Regions from separate parts of the Corynebacterium poyangense genome, predicted to be linked through region 1. Evidence: riboswitches for the same ligand, from Rfam matches in the RefSeq annotation. Region 1 holds a riboswitch; each other region holds the start of a gene.
The links. Region 1 has a riboswitch for thiamine pyrophosphate ahead of GP475_RS00695 (ECF transporter S component). Riboswitches for the same ligand answer to the same signal wherever they lie in the genome.
Positions count from the first base shown of each region.

Region 2: it holds a riboswitch for thiamine pyrophosphate, as region 1 does, so the genes downstream of both, thiM (hydroxyethylthiazole kinase) here and GP475_RS00695 (ECF transporter S component) in region 1, are expected to answer to the same signal.
Region 3: it holds a riboswitch for thiamine pyrophosphate, as region 1 does, so the genes downstream of both, thiO (glycine oxidase ThiO) here and GP475_RS00695 (ECF transporter S component) in region 1, are expected to answer to the same signal.

Region 1 is NZ_CP046884.1:146,417-152,704, forward strand. It holds gene GP475_RS00680 (trypsin-like serine protease) at 1-572, shown strand, start outside; gene GP475_RS00685 (energy-coupling factor transporter transmembrane component T family protein) at 593-1,336, opposite strand; gene GP475_RS00690 (ABC transporter ATP-binding protein) at 1,345-2,730, opposite strand; gene GP475_RS00695 (ECF transporter S component) at 2,732-3,325, opposite strand; TPP riboswitch at 3,365-3,475, opposite strand; gene GP475_RS00700 (dicarboxylate/amino acid:cation symporter) at 3,648-4,973, opposite strand; gene GP475_RS00705 (hypothetical protein) at 5,448-6,077, opposite strand; gene GP475_RS00710 (hypothetical protein) at 6,093-6,239, opposite strand; gene GP475_RS00715 (hypothetical protein) at 6,282-6,288, opposite strand, start outside.
Region 2 is NZ_CP046884.1:1,229,158-1,235,445, forward strand. It holds partial or broken gene GP475_RS05760 (pyruvate formate lyase family protein) at 1-896, opposite strand, end outside; gene GP475_RS05765 (bifunctional hydroxymethylpyrimidine kinase/phosphomethylpyrimidine kinase) at 1,127-3,364, opposite strand; gene thiM (hydroxyethylthiazole kinase) at 3,357-4,178, opposite strand; TPP riboswitch at 4,171-4,274, opposite strand; gene GP475_RS05775 (NAD(P)/FAD-dependent oxidoreductase) at 4,319-5,716, opposite strand; gene GP475_RS05780 (class I SAM-dependent methyltransferase) at 5,910-6,288, shown strand, end outside.
Region 3 is NZ_CP046884.1:1,121,833-1,128,120, reverse strand. It holds gene GP475_RS05295 (thiazole synthase) at 1-587, opposite strand, end outside; gene thiS (sulfur carrier protein ThiS) at 599-832, opposite strand; gene thiO (glycine oxidase ThiO) at 842-1,990, opposite strand; TPP riboswitch at 1,984-2,098, opposite strand; gene GP475_RS05280 (thiamine phosphate synthase) at 2,167-2,724, shown strand; gene GP475_RS12610 (beta/alpha barrel domain-containing protein) at 2,703-2,858, shown strand; gene GP475_RS05275 (amino acid permease) at 2,850-4,271, opposite strand; tRNA gene GP475_RS05270 (tRNA-Glu) at 4,480-4,552, opposite strand; gene GP475_RS05265 (LacI family DNA-binding transcriptional regulator) at 4,660-5,682, shown strand; gene uxaC (glucuronate isomerase) at 5,819-6,288, shown strand, end outside.

The sequences.
Region 1 (6,288 bases):
CTGTAGGAGGTGACAAGTCAGAAAACAATCCAGGGATTGTGGCACTGACCGATGGCAGCGGAAATCAAGTGTGCACCGCTGTGATGGTGGATAGTCAGTGGGCTTTAACCTTTGAAGGGCCGATGACCTGTTCTGGCGCAGTAGCCGGTACCGCAGATAGTCATGACCCGGTCAGTATTGATCGCCAAGAGTTTAAGTCGCAGAACCCTGAAGAAAGCCAGGCGATGCTCGTTCATTTCGCTGAGCCAGTGCAACGGGTAACCCCAGCCAAGCTAAGCACCAAGGCGCCAGAGGCTGGAGAGACCCTCAGAATTGCAGCTTATAACGGTGAAGAAGGGATAAATCACCTGCTTAGTATCGGTACCTCGGACATTAAGGTCGAGGGTCATAATGCCTGGTTGAGCTGGTATGGTGCTCCGGAAAGCTTCAGCTTAGAAACCGGTAAGGATAGTGGTGCCCCAATTATGCGCGGCAATGAAGTGGTTGGATTTACCGGCTTGGTCACGGAAAAATCCGCAGACGCTGAAGATATTGCCAATGTGTATGACTGGGTGCAGAGCACTATCCATTAAACCCTGTCTTGAGGTGCGGTTTAGGCCACCCCTAGGAACCGGAACTCTCCGGCCCATACGCTGAGCGCGATAGCTGTGGTGGCGATCCCCAGGCACACTCCGATGAGGGTCCAATCTTTCCAGGTAATAATGGATTGACGGGCCCAAGTTCGGTCGGGTGAGGCGCCGAAGCCTCGGGCTTCCATGGCGGTGGCTAAGCTACTGGCTCGACGTAGGGCAAAAACCAGGAGGGAAAATGCCTGGCCTGCCCCGCGTCGGATCCGGTTGTGATCGCCGAGGCCGCGGGCGCGTCGGGCTAGACTAAGAGCCTGCCAATCCTGGCGAAAGAGTGAAATCAGTCTTAACCCGGCTACGGTAGCAAGAACAAAGCGCCAGGGCAGGTGAAGTTTCTGGGCTAAACCATCTCCCAAATAGGTGGGATCAATATCGCGCAGCAGTGCCACTGAGGCGAGGCCTATAGCCAGGACTCTCAAGATAATTGCTTCTCCCAGGTAGATGGAGTTATCGGTAATTCGGGCGCTGAGGAAGGAAGCATAGACATGTCCTTCCGGACGTCCGTAGAGGGTCATGGATACCCCAGCGAGAATAGCTGCGAGAAGCACCGGCCAGGCATGGCGAATCCACTTGCGGGGACCGAAACCCAAGATCACGATGAGTGGTATCACGAGAATACATGCCACCCCGGCAGAAATCCGATCAATAGAGATTAATAACGGGGTAGTAAATACGAACAGGGCGAGAGGCCGCATTACCGGATTAAACATGGACGTACTCACAACCGGATCTCCTGTTCTCCCAACGCCTGAACCACCAGGGGGTCATGGGTAATCGTGCACACGGTAGTGCCCTCCCGGCAGAGTTCATCTAATAAGTGCACTACCTCGCTAAAGGTACGGCGATCTTGGCCAAACGTTGGTTCATCAAGAATCAGCAGCTGTGGGGCATGAGTTAAGGCAGTTGCCACTGATAGGCGTCGCTTTTCCCCACCGGAGAGTGTGAACGGATTAGCCTCGGCCAGATGTTCCAGCCGCAACCGAGTTAATAACTCGTCAACCCGGGTCTTTGGAGTTTCACCAAAGGCTAGCTCTTCCCGAACGGTGCGGCAGAGAAATTGGTGCTCGGGATTTTGGAACACCGAGCCGATCCGTTGACAAAGCTCACGGGAGCGCCACCGGTAGGGAGAAGGCTCAGATAATGATCCACGCAAGCGGGGATGGGCAATCACGTGCCCAGCCTGCGGTGGCAATAAACCTCCGAGGGCCAACGCCAAAGTTGATTTACCGCTGCCGTTCTTCCCGGTAATGCACACCCCATGTCCCACCGGCAGCGCCACGTTCATATCGCTTCGCACCGCTGGAGAACCCGGCCACCCTAGACTCAGCTCTACCCCTTCGATCAGGGTGTCGGGGTGTTCTGGGATAGCCTGCGCCTGGGGTAAAACCGGCGCCGGTCCTGGAATCCAGATTCCGTGTTCACGCAGTTCATCGCCATGTTCTGCCAGAACGACGTCACGCGGTCCATCCACTATAAGCCCTGCATCGCCCAGGACTATAACCCGCTCAATAAGCGGCAGCCACTCTGCAACTCGATGCTCCACCACCAGCAGCGTGGCGTGCGTTTCAGCAACAGCCTGTGCAGTGGCAGCCACCAAATCCGGAACACTGTCCGGATCAATATTGGCGGTGGGTTCGTCGAGAGCAATAATCCCCGGCTGCATCGCAAGCACACCGGCTAGGGCGAGTCGTTGCCGCTGACCTCCGGAAAGCTCCTTGGTGAGGTGATGGAGTGGAAGGTCTAACCCCACCAACTCTAAGGCTCGACGCACCCGTGGCCACATCTCATCTGGGGGCACCGAAAGGTTTTCTAAACCAAAAGCAATATCATCGCCTACCTGAGCTGATACTGCTTGGGAATCTGGATCTTGGAGGACTAGACCCACCCGGTCACGTACCTCTAGTTCTCCGGCGGCTTCACCATCTTCACTGCTTCCCAACACTCCAGCTATGGCGCCGAGAAGAGTAGATTTCCCGGCACCCGAGGTGCCGAGTATGAGGATGCGTTCTCCGCGTTCTATCTCAAGATCAATATTGGCTAGAGCGGGTTTCGCTCTGCCGGCATGACGCCATCCATATCCGCGGGCGCGAATCTGTGGGGTCATATTAGATAAGTTTCCGGTGTTCACGGCCAACAGCAAAGCGGTCTAAAGCCCCGGTTTTAGCTAAGGCGCGTACCACAAAATAACTCAGAAGTCCGGCGAGGATAATCCCGGATAGTTGGGTGCATAACAAATACACCACATTGAATTCTAAGGATTTCGCGAAGTTGCCCAGGAATAATTCGAGGATGAAGGCGCCTGCTGCGGCACCCATTCCGGCTAAGAGAGAAACCGGTAGGGTGAAACGTCGATAAGCAAAAAGGGCGAAGATGAGTTCCGCGCCTAGTCCTTGGGCGATACCGGAGTAGACCGTGCCGATGCCCCATTGGTTGCCGGCTATGGCGGAAATGATGGCGGCGATGAGTTCGACGGCGAGCGCGGCGCCGGGTTTCCGGATGATGAGTCCGCCGAAGAGCCCGCCGATCAGCCAGAGGCCGAGGGGAAGCCCGCCGAGACCAGGGGTGATGGCGTTAAAAACCTCATAGAGGTTGCCGCCCACCACATTCCAGACCATGAAGATAAAAGATATGGCGGCTCCGAGGACCGCTGCGGTGACAATATCGACGATCCGCCAGGATCGAGCAGATGTAAAAGTCATAATGTGTGCTCCTTAGTGAAATATCGGGTTCACAGAGCACACGGGAAAGTCGTCGCTCCCTGCGCCGGCATTATCCGGATCAGGTTGTAACGGTCGAAAGCATCCGTGCTTTCCTCTCAGCCCCGGTAGGGGACTCCCGTGCGCTAGGCGCATCGGCGTTTTTCAGGCTGACACGCTGCGTCACACCCTACTACAAAGACGACGGAAAGCTAGTGGTAGCTAACCCTAGAGCGGAAATTGGACACTGAAGCTCAGGAGCTTGACAGCTACTGACCTGGATCAGAAGGAAATGGGGGTCAAAGGTGTTAGGTGGTACGGGTGCTCATGATGAAGACACCGTTGGTGCTGCCTGCAGATCCTTTCCGCGCTTCCACACCTCACGGTCTAGGATTCCGGCTCGGTGTGACACCACGGCTGCTACCAGAGCTTGACCAGTGACGTTGGTTGCCGTCCGGCCCATATCAATGATGGGTTCAATAGCTAGGAGGAGTCCTGCACCCGCAAGAGGTAGACCGAGGGTGGAGAGAGTCAGCGTAAGCATAACGACGGCACCTGTTGTGCCGGCGGTAGCTGCTGAACCGATCACCGAGACCACGATGATGAGAAGATAATCCACCGCAGAAAGATCAACGCCAAAGAATTGGGCGACGAAAAGAGCAGCAACCGCTGGATAAATAGAGGCGCACCCATCCATTTTTGTGGTCGCCCCAAGCGGGATAGCGAAAGAGGCATAGGAAGAAGGAACTCCAAGAGCCTGTTCGCTGACTCGTTGAGTCACCGGCATGACTCCCATGGAAGACCGGGTAATAAAGCCGAGGGAAGTCACCGGCCAGACTCGACGATAAAACTCGATGGGGGAAAGTCCGTGGATTTTCAGAATAGCTGGGTAGATCAGGAGCAGAACCAAAGCCAAACCTACATAGATGGCGAGGACAAATTTCCCGAGGCTGCCTAATGCACTCCAACCGTAGGCGGCGACGGCGTGTCCGATGAGTGCTGCGGTGCCTATGGGGGCGAGACGGATAATCCACCACAGAATCACTTGGACCACGGAGAGGAATGATTCCGTGAAGTGAAGAAACGGCTCAGCGGCTTTACCTGCTTTGACTGAAGCTATGCCAATAGCTAAAGACACCACCAGGATCTGAAGCACGTTGAAACTAAGGGATACGCCGGATTCGGAAACCTTTGCGCTAAGTCCAAGGATATTGACCGGAACGATGGAGTTGAGGAAACCAAACCATGATCCGATAGTTGATGGTTCTGCAGCGTTTCCTGGGTTAACGCTGGTACCAACCCCCGGTTTCATGACCGCTCCAACTAATAAGCCGGCAAGCACGGAGAAGAAGGCAGTGATCATAAACCACCAAATAGTTGATAGCGCTAGTTTGGCGGCGTTGCTGACTTCTCGTAGTTTTGCGACGGAGGTTACCACCGCAGCAAAGACGAGCGCGGGAACCATGACTCTGAGGAGTTGAACATAGGTATCTCCCACCCAGGAAAGACACGTACTTAGCCAATTATCGGGCTCGCTGCTGTGAGGGCTAAGAGAACGGGCAATAAACCCGAGGATAAGCCCGATGATGAGACCATAGATGACCTGGGCACCGAACCCGGTGGCCCAGCCATGACGCTTCTGCTGCGACACGTGTTCTCCCTCTACTCATGAGTAATTGATGGTGGGAACGCTTCTGGCATTCTTGATGTCCAACGTCAGGTGTCGGGCATATCATTCCCTAGACCTAAGTATTGTGACCAAGTTAACCAAGTAGACTAGTAAAAACATACTACTCTGTCTATTAGTGGAGGCGCGATAAACCCCTTCCCAAGGACGGTAGGTGTCGGTACCGCAGGGAAGGGGATCGCGAAGAGAACCGAATAAGTAGAGTTCGATAAGCCTCCTCGAACGTTGAGATATGTGTCTTTTTTAAGCCGAGTTACCCGAGCCCTTAGCTCAGAGCGCCGAAGATTTTCCCAATTCCACCCAAAATGGTGGTAACAATCTTCACTGCGAAATCAAGGGCGTCGGAGTCAAAGTAACCAGGGAAAGGTTGCTGTCCAGTAGGCATGAGGATCCTTTCAAGAATGAGTAATGAAAATCAAAGACCAGTGAGTGGGGAAATTACTCCGCTTGGCCGATGGTGATTATGGAATCCGGGTTGGAGTAATCCTTGTACTTGGTCAACGGAGCTACCCGCTCACAATTGAGAACGCACTTGGGATCAACCTTGTTCGGTCGGCCGTCGCGACGAATGTCATTGGCGTTATATACCGCCGGAGCGGCAACAATGCGTTCGCCTACCTGAGCCCGTGACGGGAACTCGATACGCAGGTCAATATGGAGTTCACCCTGTGCAGTGGCCTGATAGGTCTGCCAGGTGTACACGCCCCAATCTGCACCGTTATCAGCGGTTCGCAGAGTCACCCGGACGGTGTAATACTGTCCTGGGGTGTAGCCGGTAGCTACGGTCTGAACTCGCCCGTAATAGGGGCCTTTACCCGCATTAGCCTTTTCCAAGAACGGAATGACGTGGTCGCCATCGCCAGCGTCAGTAAAAGTTACCGGGCCAAATTTTCCTTCAGCATGATCCGGCTTGACATCTGCTTCATTCACCTGGGTCGGATCCCAAAATGGACGTCCTCCCCCGGGGCCACTGCTTCCCAGTAGGTCTGCTGAAGCAACTCCGTGAGCGGCGATGCTACCGCTAAAAGCTAGCGCCAAAATAGCGCTTGCGGTGCGACGGAACTTCATCGGTCTTAATCTCCTTTATACGATGCCTGCAGCGAAACCGAGCATGGCTTTAATGACCTCGACGAGGGAGGGTCCTACCTCAGATCCCCAGTGCAAGATGGGAAGTGGATCAGTGGTGGGGTCCAGGGCCAAACCGTCATTGGGGTTAGTGTCAGCACCCATGAATCTCTCCTTGAGCTGTAGTGTGGACGTTTCTGGTTACTCTTAGCCA
Region 2 (6,288 bases), 1.1 Mb from region 1:
TGAGCATCTTGCTCAGTGATTAAGCCACGGGCCAGGTCGCGTTCAAAGTAGATGTCAAAGAATGGGGAGAGCCGGCCAAAGGACATGGCTGCTCCATCTTGACTCTTTACGGCACCGAGGTAGCCGAAGTAGGTCCACTGGACTGCTTCCTTGGCGGTGTGAGCCGGACCGGAAATATCAAAGCCATATGATTCAGCGAGGGTCTTGAGCTTTTTGAGTGCTTTGATCTGCTCAGAATGCTCCTCCCGATAACGCGCCCAATGCTCGGAGAAGTTCTGGCCCGCAACAGCGTCTTTAGCCCGCTGTTTTTCCTCGATTAATTTGTCAATACCGTAGAGGGCTACTCGTCGGTAGTCGCCAATGATACGGCCACGCCCGTAGGCGTCGGGCAAACCGGTGATGATATGTGAGGAACGGGCGGCGCGAATTCGTGGGGTATAGATATCGAATACCGCATCATTGTGGGTTTTCCGATACCGAGTGAAGATTTTCTTGACGTCAGGGTCTACGTCTTTCCCGGCTTCGTGAATAGCGGTTTCTACCATTCGCCAGCCGCCATAAGGCATCATGGCCCGCTTGAGCGGGGTATCAGTTTGAAGGCCGACGATGACGTCATCTTCATCATTGATATAGCCAGCCGGAAATGCGTCAATATCAGCCGGAGTGTGGGTATCTACATCGTAGACACGACGCTTACGCTCTTCGGACAGATAATGCTTTTCTAGATAATCCCAGGTACGAAGGGTTTTATCGGTCGCGGGGAAAAGGAAAGAAGAATCACCTTCATAAGGAGTGTAGTTCTTCTGAATGAAATCCCGAACATTGATATTTTCTGTCCAGTCACCTGGGGTAAACCCTTCCCAGGCTTCCGTGGCAGCTGAAATAGTAGTCGTCAATATTTTTACCTTTCACTCAATCACGGGTTACGCGATGTGTGTCGGTCAAAGTGCCGAGGGTATCGGCAATCTTTTATCACGGTCAACAGCTCAATCGAGGTAAATCGATCAAGTATCACCGCTCACGGAACCTATTGTAGGACGATGTGCCCCAAAGGTAGGGTTTTTATACTTGTGGAATCGGGCACACCCGGATGTGAGTGGCACGACATTGGGTCCGATTATGTGAGCTATTGCCTTAATGCTTGATCGAAGAAATGATATTCGTGTTCGCACGCAGCAAGATAAGCTTCGACGGCAGCTATACGTTGCTGAGGAGTGGCGCGTTCAAAAGCCTGTTCCGCCCGGAGCAACGCCTGTCGAACGTCCTCAATGAAAGCGTCCTCATCACCATAGACGTCAAGCCATGCCCGATAAGGGTGCACCGGAAAATTACGGTGGGATAAGGCTTTACCTACTTCGGCATACAACCAATAGCAGGGCAGAACCGCAGCAACCCCAACAACATAATCGCAAAGTGACGTTGTGGCTTTGAGGAAGTCAGTATAAGCAGCAGTCACGGTAGACATTCCGGTGCGGTTGACATCATGATCACGCAACCAGGTGCGGTGGAGTTCCGCTTCCTCCACAATGCACTGTTGAGAACCCGCAACCCACGCCAAGGAATCAGAGGTTTCCGGTGCTTTAGCTCCAAGGGTTGCCAAAGCCCGCGAATATTCTCGGAGATAGAGCGAATCTTGGTAGAGGTAAAAACTGAAGTCTTTCGGTTGCAAAGAACCTTCACCGAGTTGCTGGATAAAGTCCGAGTTCAGGGTGTTAAGCCAGTAGTCATGGCCAATACGCCATAAAGCGTTAGTCCAAGGCCCAGGTGCCGCAATGCGGGGAAGATCAACGGGATTCCGCGGTGACGGCCCCAGACGGTGAGGTGTGGTTCCATCGCAGAATGGCACATGCTGAAGCTCACGGTACCTGGGAATGTGAGCCTTTCCATTTTCAGCTAGGCGCCTAGCTTGGTGGCTATGATCTACTGGACCATGCCCATATCCGACGCCCAGAGCTTCACCATGAACAATGGCTTCACGCAACCAGGACGTGACCCACGTGATAGCCTCAATCCGATCTCCACCCTGGGCCAGTTTGGTAGCTAGTGCGGAAGATAATGAGCACCCGGTGCCGTGGGTAGATTCAGAGTGAACGCGGGGGTTAGAGATGCGATAAACCGCACCGTATTTATCCACAAGGGCATTATCGGCTTGCGGTCCGCTCAGATGACCGCCCTTGACAATGACTGTGGTGCTAGTCCGTTGTGCCCATTGTTTAGCCAGTTCAACGGCCTCATCAAAAGAAGATATCTCCTCCACCCCGCAGAGAACGGCTAGTTCTGGAATATTGGGGGTGATGTAATCAGCAAGTTCGGCGAATTTTCGAACAGCATCTTCGGCTTCTGCTGCTAAGAGACGATGGCCGCTCGTAGACACCATTACTGGATCTAGTACGACGACCGGTGGGCGATTCTTTGTCAACCACTCAGATACGACAGCGGTGGTGTCGCTATCTGCCAACATTCCAATTTTGAGAGCGTCAATCGTGACGTCGTCGCTCACCGCTTCTAGTTGCTGCTTGAGAAACTCCGATGGGGGACTGAAAATATCACGGACACCGCATGTGTTTTGGGAAACCAAGGCGGTAACCACCGCCATGCCATATCCACCAGCGGCTGCGATGGATTTGAGATCTGCTTGCAGACCAGCTCCCCCAGAAGGATCAGTACCAGCGATGGATAACACCCTCGGAATGCTGCCCCTGATTGCGCGTGACCCGGTAATACATTTCCGAAGATCTCTAGCTGCTTGTTCTGGATTCAGCGAGGTCATAATTTCGGAGACAACGCAGAGTCCGTCAACTACCGTGTGCTGGATGATGTCGCTTGCGTTATCGAGATGCACACCACCAATTGCGACGCAGGGCATACCGAGGCTCTTAGCTTTGTGGGCGAGATTTATTAGCCCTTCAATTCCTAACGGAGCAGCGGCGTCTTGCTTGGTGGAGGTAGCGCGGACTGGGCCGATTCCTACGACATCTGGGAGAGGAAGGTGTGCGTCATGGCAGCGTTGGACAATATCGTCAAGTTCTGACTCCACCGAGATAGAAAGCCCGATCATAAGGTGTGAGGGCAAGGCGCGTCGAGCTTCCTCATAAGGAGTGTCATCTTGGCCGATATGAAGGTGAAGCCCTAATTTGAGAGCACAATCGAGCCGATCATTGACGAAGAGAGGAACTCTGGCCCCAATAATTTCACTTAATGCGCGGGCGCGTTCTTCAAAGGTAGCGTCATCAGCGTGTTTATCTCGCAGCTGGACAGCAGTGACGCCACCGCAGATAGCTTGGTCGACAATGTGAGGAACCTGATCGGGCCCGCCCCCCTGGTCAGGATCGGTCACGAGGTAGAGATCCCAAAAATTAGGCATTGTGGTGTTCCTCCTGGATCTCGATAGCGTGGAAAATATCCTGGTCGGTCAGGTTATAGAGAGCGTCAATCCACGCCGCGTGAAAGCTGCCAGGCCCGGAGGAAGAAGCTGCGGCGTGCGATCCAGCGGCACCGAGATGAGCGTGGGCAGCGAGAACGGCATCATGGGCGGAAATTTTTTGATCGGCGGCAGCGCCTAAGTAGGCGGCGCACACTGCACCAAGGGAGCAACCCGTGCCGATGAGACGTTGCATAAGTGGATCGCCGGAAGTTAACCAGGTAATCCGATCAGCCGAAACAATGAGGTCTTGAGGTCCCGAAACCGCCACGACACAATTGTGCGCTTGGGCCAGATGGCGGGCTACGTCGAGCGCACTGGTGACCTCATCAGTAGCGTCCACACCGCGTCCGCCGGATCCCATTCCCGCTAAGGCGGAAATTTCCGAGGCGTTTCCCCTGATGGCGGTGGGATGGCGCTGGACGATCTCCTGGCAGAAACGGGTGCGGTGAGTAAGCCCCCCGACAGCGACCGGATCCAGCACCCAAGGGGTGTTGCTTTTTGACGCGCCCTTAATAGCGGCGCGCATTCCTTGATACTGTTCAGCGGATGGGGTTCCGGCGTTTATTAACACCCCGGAAGCAACTTCAGCAAAACCTTCGGATTCCTCCGGGGTGTCGCACATTGCCGGAGCAGCGCCCACTGCGAGCAACACATTTGCGGTAATTTCAGCAACAACTTTGTTGGTGAGACACTGCACCAACGGGGAAGTTGACTGTAGAGCATGAAATGCTTCAGATAAAGCAGGCTGTGTCATCAGGTGACATCCCTTCGCTAGTTCGAACTAGAGCAGGTTCAGCGGGTGTTTTCTCAGCGCCGGCGAAATCTTAGCGGCGCACCCCGTGTCCCTCTGGCCCGATACTAGCAGCTGGAATGGACCTGACCACCTAACCGTGTTTAACCTTTATATTGGTTAGTTTCCCGCACCTCGATGGGAAGATCACTGTCATCATCAACAGAACGGCCCAGCTTCAATAAACCGGTGCGAGCATGAAGTTGTTGGCGGGTGACTGCCAAGTTCCAGCGCTTCTTTGACAGGGCGTTGATACCCCAAGAGACGATGGACACGAAGCGATTTCGGAAACCAACGAGATACATCACGTGCACCAAGAGCCACAGAACCCAACCAAAGAAGCCGGTGACTTCGATCTTCCCCATTTTTGCTACCGCAGAAAAACGGGAGATGGTGGCCATGGAACCTTTGTCGATGTAGTCAAATGGTTCTCGTGCGGATTCCTCGCGGCCCGAAACCTCAGCGGCAATTTGCTCGGCTGCGTATTCACCGCCCTGGATTGCTACCTGAGCGACGCCGGGTAGGCCATTGAGATTGATCATGTCACCAACGACGAAAACGTTGGAGAAGGTTCCCACAGTCAGGTCATTATTGACGGGAACGCGACCTGCGCGATCAACTTCTAAGCCAGCCTGATCTGCGATGAGCTTGCCAAGTGGGGAAGCGGAAACACCGGCGGACCAAATCTTGCAGAAGGAGTTAATGGTGTGTTCGGAACCATCGACGGTGGACTTATATGTCACTGTGTTTTCGTCCACATTGGTCACGATGCTATTGGGTTTAACAGTAACTCCTAGCTTCTCTAACTGCCGCTGGGTATAGCGGCCGAGTCGTTTTCCGAACGGCGGTAACACCTGCGGGGCGCCATCAAGCAGGACAATTTTCGCCGAGCTTGGTGCGAAGTGACGGTATTCATCAGCGAGGGTGCGATGAGCCATTTCAGCAAGCTGACCAGCCAGCTCAACGCCAGTTGGCCCCGCCCCAACGATGGTGAAAGTGAGGAGTTTTTCGCGTTCCACAGGGTCACGGGTCAGCTCAGCTCGTTCGAAAGCACCCACGATTCGAGCCCGGATTTCCAAGGCATTATCAATGGTTTTCATGCCCGGCGCAAACTCCGCGAAGTGGTCATTGCCGAAGTAGGACTGGTTAGCGCCAGCAGCGACAATCAAGTAGTCGTAACTGTAGGTGGTCTGGTAGTGGCCCAAGGAAGCCGTAACCGTTTGTTCGGCAAGATTGATGTCAGTGACTTCGCCCTTGATGACGTCGATATTATCCTGCCGGGCTAACACCTGACGGGTCGAAGGAGCGATTTCACCGGAGGACAAAATGCCGGTAGCCACCTGGTAGAGCAGGGGCTGAAAGAGGTGATGGTTAGTGCGGTCGATAAGAGTGATATCGACATCTTCATTGTCCAGCTCATGGGCGGCGAATAGTCCGCCAAACCCTGAACCGATAATTACCACATGCTTGCGGCCACCATCGGGACGGTAAACCTCACTCATGAAATAAAGATCTCCTATTGTCATGGGGGATATCTGGAAGTTCTGACAACGTCAGTAGAGAACTATCGTAGACCTGTCGCTCAGTAGTTGTGTCATTCGCCTCGGATAAAAACAATTTTTTCTGCTATGAACTTGTCGGATATCCTCCTCGCGCCTCCCCGAAAACGCGCGCTTAGGCAGTAGGATATTCGAGGTGATAAGCGGCGAGCATCTGGCAGAAATCGACCCTGAACTGTGGCCTGGGATAGTAGAGATTCCGTCCGGACCTGGTATGTCTACCTGGGCTCGTCTAGCTGAAGCACGATTCGCCCGGGCATGTTTCAAAGCTGGTCTTTCGCTAGAGGGCATTGATGCTGATTTGATTGTTGATCAGGAGGCGTTATTTCCCCGTCTAGCGCGAAACGGCTGGGTGGGATTAGCTGAATCCTGGATGGCAGGAGAGTGGCGGACTAAAGATTTGACGAGGGTTCTTCGTTGTCTCCTGGACGTTGGGTTTAAAGCTCGACGTCGCCGGCCCCATTTCCGCTTTGATGATTATGACGGAGGCGGCTTGCCGCCGGAACTGATCCGGG
Region 3 (6,288 bases), 980 kb from region 1:
GCCGTCCCGATCCCCGCATCCAAAATGATCGGAACTGAGGCGCGCTCCGCAATAAGCTCAATATTGTGCGGGTTAAGGACTCCCAACCCTGTCCCAATGGGAGCACCAGCCGGCATCACTGCGGCGCATCCCAGATGTTCAAGGTGTTTCGCTAACGCCGGATCATCATTGGTATAAGCCATAACTTCGAACCCATCATTAATAAGTTGCTCCGCAGCATCAACCAATTCCACCGCATTAGGTAATAATGTTTCCTCGTCAGCAATCACTTCTAATTTAATGAGATTAGTCTCTAAGGCTTCTCGTGCTAATTTCGCTGTTAATACCGCATCTCGGGCAGTGTAACAGCCAGCGGTATTAGGCAATGGAGCGATATTATTGCGCCGAAGAATTCCAAAAACCGATTCTTGTGTGGATGGAGAGAATCGACGCAAAGCCACGGTTGTCAGCTCAGTTTCAGAGGCAATGAGGGCTCGTTCCAAGGTATCGAGGCTACTGGCTCCCCCGGTCCCGAGGATCAATCGTGACGTCATGGTCAGATCCCCAATAGTTAGCGGAGGAACAAGACATTTTGAGGCATTCTGAATCACGATGACCGCTATCCCCCTTGGACCGCGCCCACAATATCAATAGTGCCTTCAGCCAAGGTATGACACCAGGAACTACGCGGCACGACCTGCGAATTCTTAGCTACCGCAATAGCGAGGGGTTCACCCTCAACACGGTAACCCTGCTCAGTTAAGCTAACCCCTAATCTCTTCTCAATAAGATCTTTAATTGTTTCTCCAGCCACAGGTTCAAATTTTTCACCATTAATAAGATTGTCAGTCATAGTCACTCCCTATAAACTTTCATATGGCACTAAACTAAAACGCCAAGGATCAATACTTTTCCTAAATTCCGCCGAGATCTTATCTTCTTCCCCAACGGCAATAAGCGCACCAATATGCGAACCTAATGCAGATAAGAGAATTCCGTGCCGAAAATAGCCGGTAGATAGAATAAGATTTTCCGCCACTTCCCCTATTAACGGAACATCATCGGGTGTTCCTGGGCGCGCCTTTGAGATGATTTCGTAAATTTCACATTCCAGAATGCTTGGCACAATGTGCGCGGCATCTCTGAGCAGTTGATAGACCCCTTCTGCAGACACCCCAGCCAAAGAATCTTCACGAGAAGTCGCCCCCACAACGACAGTGCCATCGGCACGCGGTACCACATACACCGGCCGGCCATGAACTACTGCCCTAATAGTTCGACGCACTAACGGCCGGATATGTTCAGGAACCCGCAAGCGAATGACCTCACCGTGAACTGGACGAAGCGGAAGATTCAGCGCTTTTGGTAAGCCCCCAATGTCAGCAGCTGCCAGGCCTGTCGCCACGATCACCTTATCTGCCAAGAAATCTCGGCCATCTTCAGCGTGCACCCCAACCGCCCGCTGGGCGTCGAATATTACTTTCTCTATCGTGGTTTCGATGAGGTCATCTGCTATCACGTCGAGCAACGCCTGACATAAGTTACGCGGATCTACTTGGTGGTCACCGGGGATATCTACTGCACCCACACATCCTGGGCCCAGTGCTGGTTCTAATTGTCGAGCGTGTCGAATAGTGATGGGTTGGACATCCATGTCGAGGCGATGTTGCAAGGAGGTCAACTCAAATAGTGCCGTTCGATCAGCGGAATCGCCGGCAAGCACAAAAGTAGAGTTTGCTAAATACCCTATTTCTTCTTTGTGCTGCCCTAAATCCGCAGCAATCTCTGAGACAAAGCGGGGAAACATCTCCCCTGAGGCCACCATGAGCGGATACAACGTGGGTTGATCCCACACCACCTCAGCAACTGGAGCCAACATACCGGCGGCTGCGCGCGTGGCCCCAGATACAGGGGCGGGGTCGCACACAGTGATATCCCACCCACGGCGTTTTAATTGCCAGGCGGTAGCTAAACCAATGATCCCGGCCCCCACAACAACGGCTGATGACATGGGGCATTCCTCCCTCCGGCGGCATGATCCGCATCAGGTTTGGCGGTCGGCCTCCATGGCCCTCTCAGCCACGCTGTGGATAACACCGTGGCTCCCGCGGAACTCCTACATCTGACATCATAGGAGCCTTTGCACCGATGGGGGTAGCCCCTACCGAGGGAATAGACTTCCGAACTATGAGAAGCCGCACCCGTGAAGAACGCTTAGCTCTGTTACATGCCGCCCAACTGTATGTCTGCACCGACGCCCGCACTGACCGAGGTGACCTAGCTGATTTTCTCGACGCCGCCTATCGAGGTGGAGTAGATATTATCCAGTTGCGGGATAAAAAGATCAGTGCTCGTGATGAACTCGATGCTCTCAAAATCCTTGCCGACATAGCCCATCACCATGGAAAACTCTTCGCTGTCAATGATCGCGCCGATATTGCAGCATTAATCGGGGCGGACATCATTCATGTGGGTCAAGAAGATTTAACACCGGCCCAGGTCCGATCACTCTTGGGACAGGATGTGCTAATTGGCCGCTCCAACCGAAAAACCGACATGTTCCGCGATTCCTTAGCAGACCCCGATATCGATTACGCCGTCATGGGCCCGGTATGGAAAACTCCGACGAAACCTGGACGCAAACCCGTTGGTTTAGCTGGTATTTCCGCAGCCGCGCAACTCAGCGACAACACTAGACTTCAGCAGAAGACTCACCCAAAACCGTGTGGGCTATTGGCGGAATAGATCAAGATAACGTCCACGACGTCCTCAGCGCAGGCGCTCGCCGAATAGTGGTGGTTCGCGCCATCACTCAAGCTGCAGATCCCCAATCTGCAGCTCAAGCGCTTAAGAACACGATCCGAACGTGGCTAACCTAAGGTAGTCTCTGCTTCGCTGGTGCGCTGACGCCCCTGACGGATCTTCGCAGCAGTCCCCATCCCGATAATCCATACCGCGGAGGCAATTAAGCCAATTCTGGTATCTGATTCAAAAGCAAGCACACATACCATTGCCGCAAAGAAAGCTAATACGACCCACGCAGCTAGTATCCCAAAAGGCGCCGGAAAGACGCTCTTGCGGTGTAAATCATCGTGGGTTTTTCGGAACTTGAGATAGGACATAGTAATAATGGCCCAAACTGCCATCACCAACGTTGAGGCCATTGCCGTGATCATCGTAAAAGCTTGAATGACAGATTCCCCAGCGGAAATAAGGACAATGGAGCTCAGCAATAAAACGCACGTCAGGAATAACGCATTCTGAGGTACTCGACGTCGAGACAACACCTTAAATGCTTGAGGTGCATCACCGCGGTGCGCCAAACCCCACAACATTCGAGATGTCGAATAAATCCCGGAGTTCGCTGAAGAGGCAGCTGAGCTCAGCACCACAATGTTGACGATACTCGCTGCCGCTGCTAACCCCGTTAATGCGAACATCGTCACAAAAGGAGATTTGCCCGGATCAACTTCATTCCACGGGGTCACCATCATAATCACAGCTAATGCGCCAATATAAAAAAGCATAATTCTCATCGGAATGGAATTAATAGCTTTTGGCAACATAGTCTCTGGATTTTTCGTTTCTGCCACAGTGGTGCCAACCAACTCGATTCCCATAAAAGCAAAAATCGCAATGGGAAATCCAGCTAAAAATCCATAGAAGCCCAAGGGGAATAATCCACCATGAGACCATAAGTTACTCAAGGCTGCAGGATCGCCAGATTCATTGGGAACATGACTTACTACCATCCACAGTCCCACCACAATAAGCGCTAAGATAGCGCAAATCTTAATGAGAGCAAACCAGAATTCTATTTCCCCAAATGCTTTGACGGTGAGGGCATTTAAGCTATATAAGCACCCGATGACCAGGATGATGGGAATCCATGCAGGAAGCTGAGGCCACCAGAAATGGGTGTAACCCACGATAGCGATCAGGTCTGCGACTGCTGTTACAACCCAGCAAAACCAGTAGGTCCACCCGGTAAGAAAACCCGCGACGGGCCCGAGGAGATCATGAGCGATATCCGCGAAAGTAGCGTAGCGGGAGTTGGAAAGCAATAGCTCACCCATCAGCCGCATAAAGAGATAGAGGACAAGACCTATGGAAAGGTAGACGAAAAGTATTGACGGGCCAGCTAAAGAGATGGTTTTTCCGGATCCCATAAAAAGACCGGTACCGATAGCTCCGCCTATGGCAATGAGCTGAATATGACGGTTCTGGAGGGTACGATCCAGATGGGAACCCTGCTGTGACGTACCGTGGAGTCCCGAATGGTTATCCTTCACGACTTCCTCCTTGGGGTGATAGGTACTCCGGTATCAGCAAGAACTCATGGTGTTAATGATCACCATATTGTTCTTATCGTGGAGACTACTCCCATAGACACTAAATCAATTTCCAGAACACGCTACGAGGAATTCTAAATTTTTAGGATGAGACTCTGGTGACGAGATAAAAAGAAGGCCAGAGTTTCTCTGACCTTCCTTTATGACGTACCCCGTACGGGATTTGAACCCGTGTTACCGGCGTGAGAGGCCGGCGTCCTAGGCCGCTAGACGAACGGGGCTTGGTAGCCAGATGGAAGACTAAACTACCGCGGGATAATTTCACAAATCAGCTGTTCAGAAGCGATGTCGACGACGAGGTAGAAAGACGTCGATTACCCTGGATAATGTGACCAGCATCTACGACGTCGCCCGAATAGCCGGGGTTTCTGCGGCAACCGTCTCCCGCGCACTTAACCGTCCCGATCTGGTCAGTTCCGCAACTGCTGAAAAGGTGATGGAAGCAATCACTAAAGTAGGATATCGGACACATGCCACCGCGCCGCCCGATTCCTCCTCCACCCCCCGAACCGGGGTAATTGGAATAGTCATCGCTGACCTCCTCAATCCTTTTTTCCTAGAAATTGTTCGGGGCGCAGAACATGCGGCTCGCTCCCAAAATCGACAACTTCTCGTAGCCAATGCCGCCGAATCAGAACGACGATTTTTAGAAGCAATAGACGCGATGCTGCCCCTCGTCGACGGTGTTCTGCTCGCCTCCCCAAGGCTGAGCACCGGACAAATCCATAAAATTGCTCGAACTCGGCACACCGTTGTCCTTAACCGCCCAGTCGCCGGCGTGGCAAGTGTCATGGCAGATAACTATGCTGCAGCTGTTGCCGCCGCAGAATACCTTGCTGCTACCGGAACCAGGAGTATCACCTACTTGGCTGGGCCGGAGGATGCCTTTGCCGACGGGCTACGGTGGAGAGGCTTATTAGATGCTGCAGGAGAACCAAGCACAGATAAGCCGTTGACGTTGATTCACCCTCCCACTCCAATAGGGAAACTAAAAGTGCACAAAATGAGGGCAACTGAACCCACCATCCGCGGAGGACACCAGCTTGTCCGACGCTGGTATGACTGCCCTACCGATGCCGTGCTGTGTTTCAACGAGCTGATTTCAGTAGGATTTATGCACGGGGCACAGCAATTAGGACTTCGAGTTCCCGAAGACGTCAAGGTAGTGGGATTTGATAATACCGAGTTTGCCCAAATAGTAACTCCTTCATTGACCACCGCTGCTGCTCCTCTACGGCTAATTGGGTCCGTCGGAGCTGCTCTGGTGATGTCTCATATTGAAGGGCTGCGTAAACCTCAACTCCAACCCCGCATTTTGCCGACGAAGTTGATTCGACGCCAGTCGGCCTAAGGATGAAGCTTCGGGTGATTGACTGCTAACTCCCCCAAGCGGGGTGCCAACCCCACATATTTGTTGAGAAAAATAACCGGCTGCAACTTCTTGCAACTCGTTGCCAGTGGTGTTTTCCCAACAATTAAATGGGGGTATGTCTACTCCACGAGTTGCCCACCCAGACCGACTATTACCAGCGGACCCTGGGGTCCGCGAGATCGCGCGTCGCCTTCTTGCGGAAGTTGAAAACCTTCCTATTATTTCCCCGCACGGGCATTTAGATCCCGCTATGTTCTGCCATAATGAGGCTTTTCCGGATCCCACTGCCCTGTTGATCAGCCCGGATCATTACGTCACCCGGGTTCTGCGCTCAGCAGGAATTGATCTTGGTGAGTTAGGGGTCGGACGGACGTCATGTGACCCCCGCGCCGCCTGGAGAATCTTTTGCCAGCATTGGCCCCTCTTTAGCGGAACAGCCTCAGGATACTGGCTTGAACAAGAGTTTTATCATGTCTTCGGGATAGATCCGGACCGGATTTCAGAAGACACCGCGGATGATATTTATGATGAACTATCCCACGTCATCGCTCAGGATGACTTTCGTCCCCGGGCACTGGCCACCCG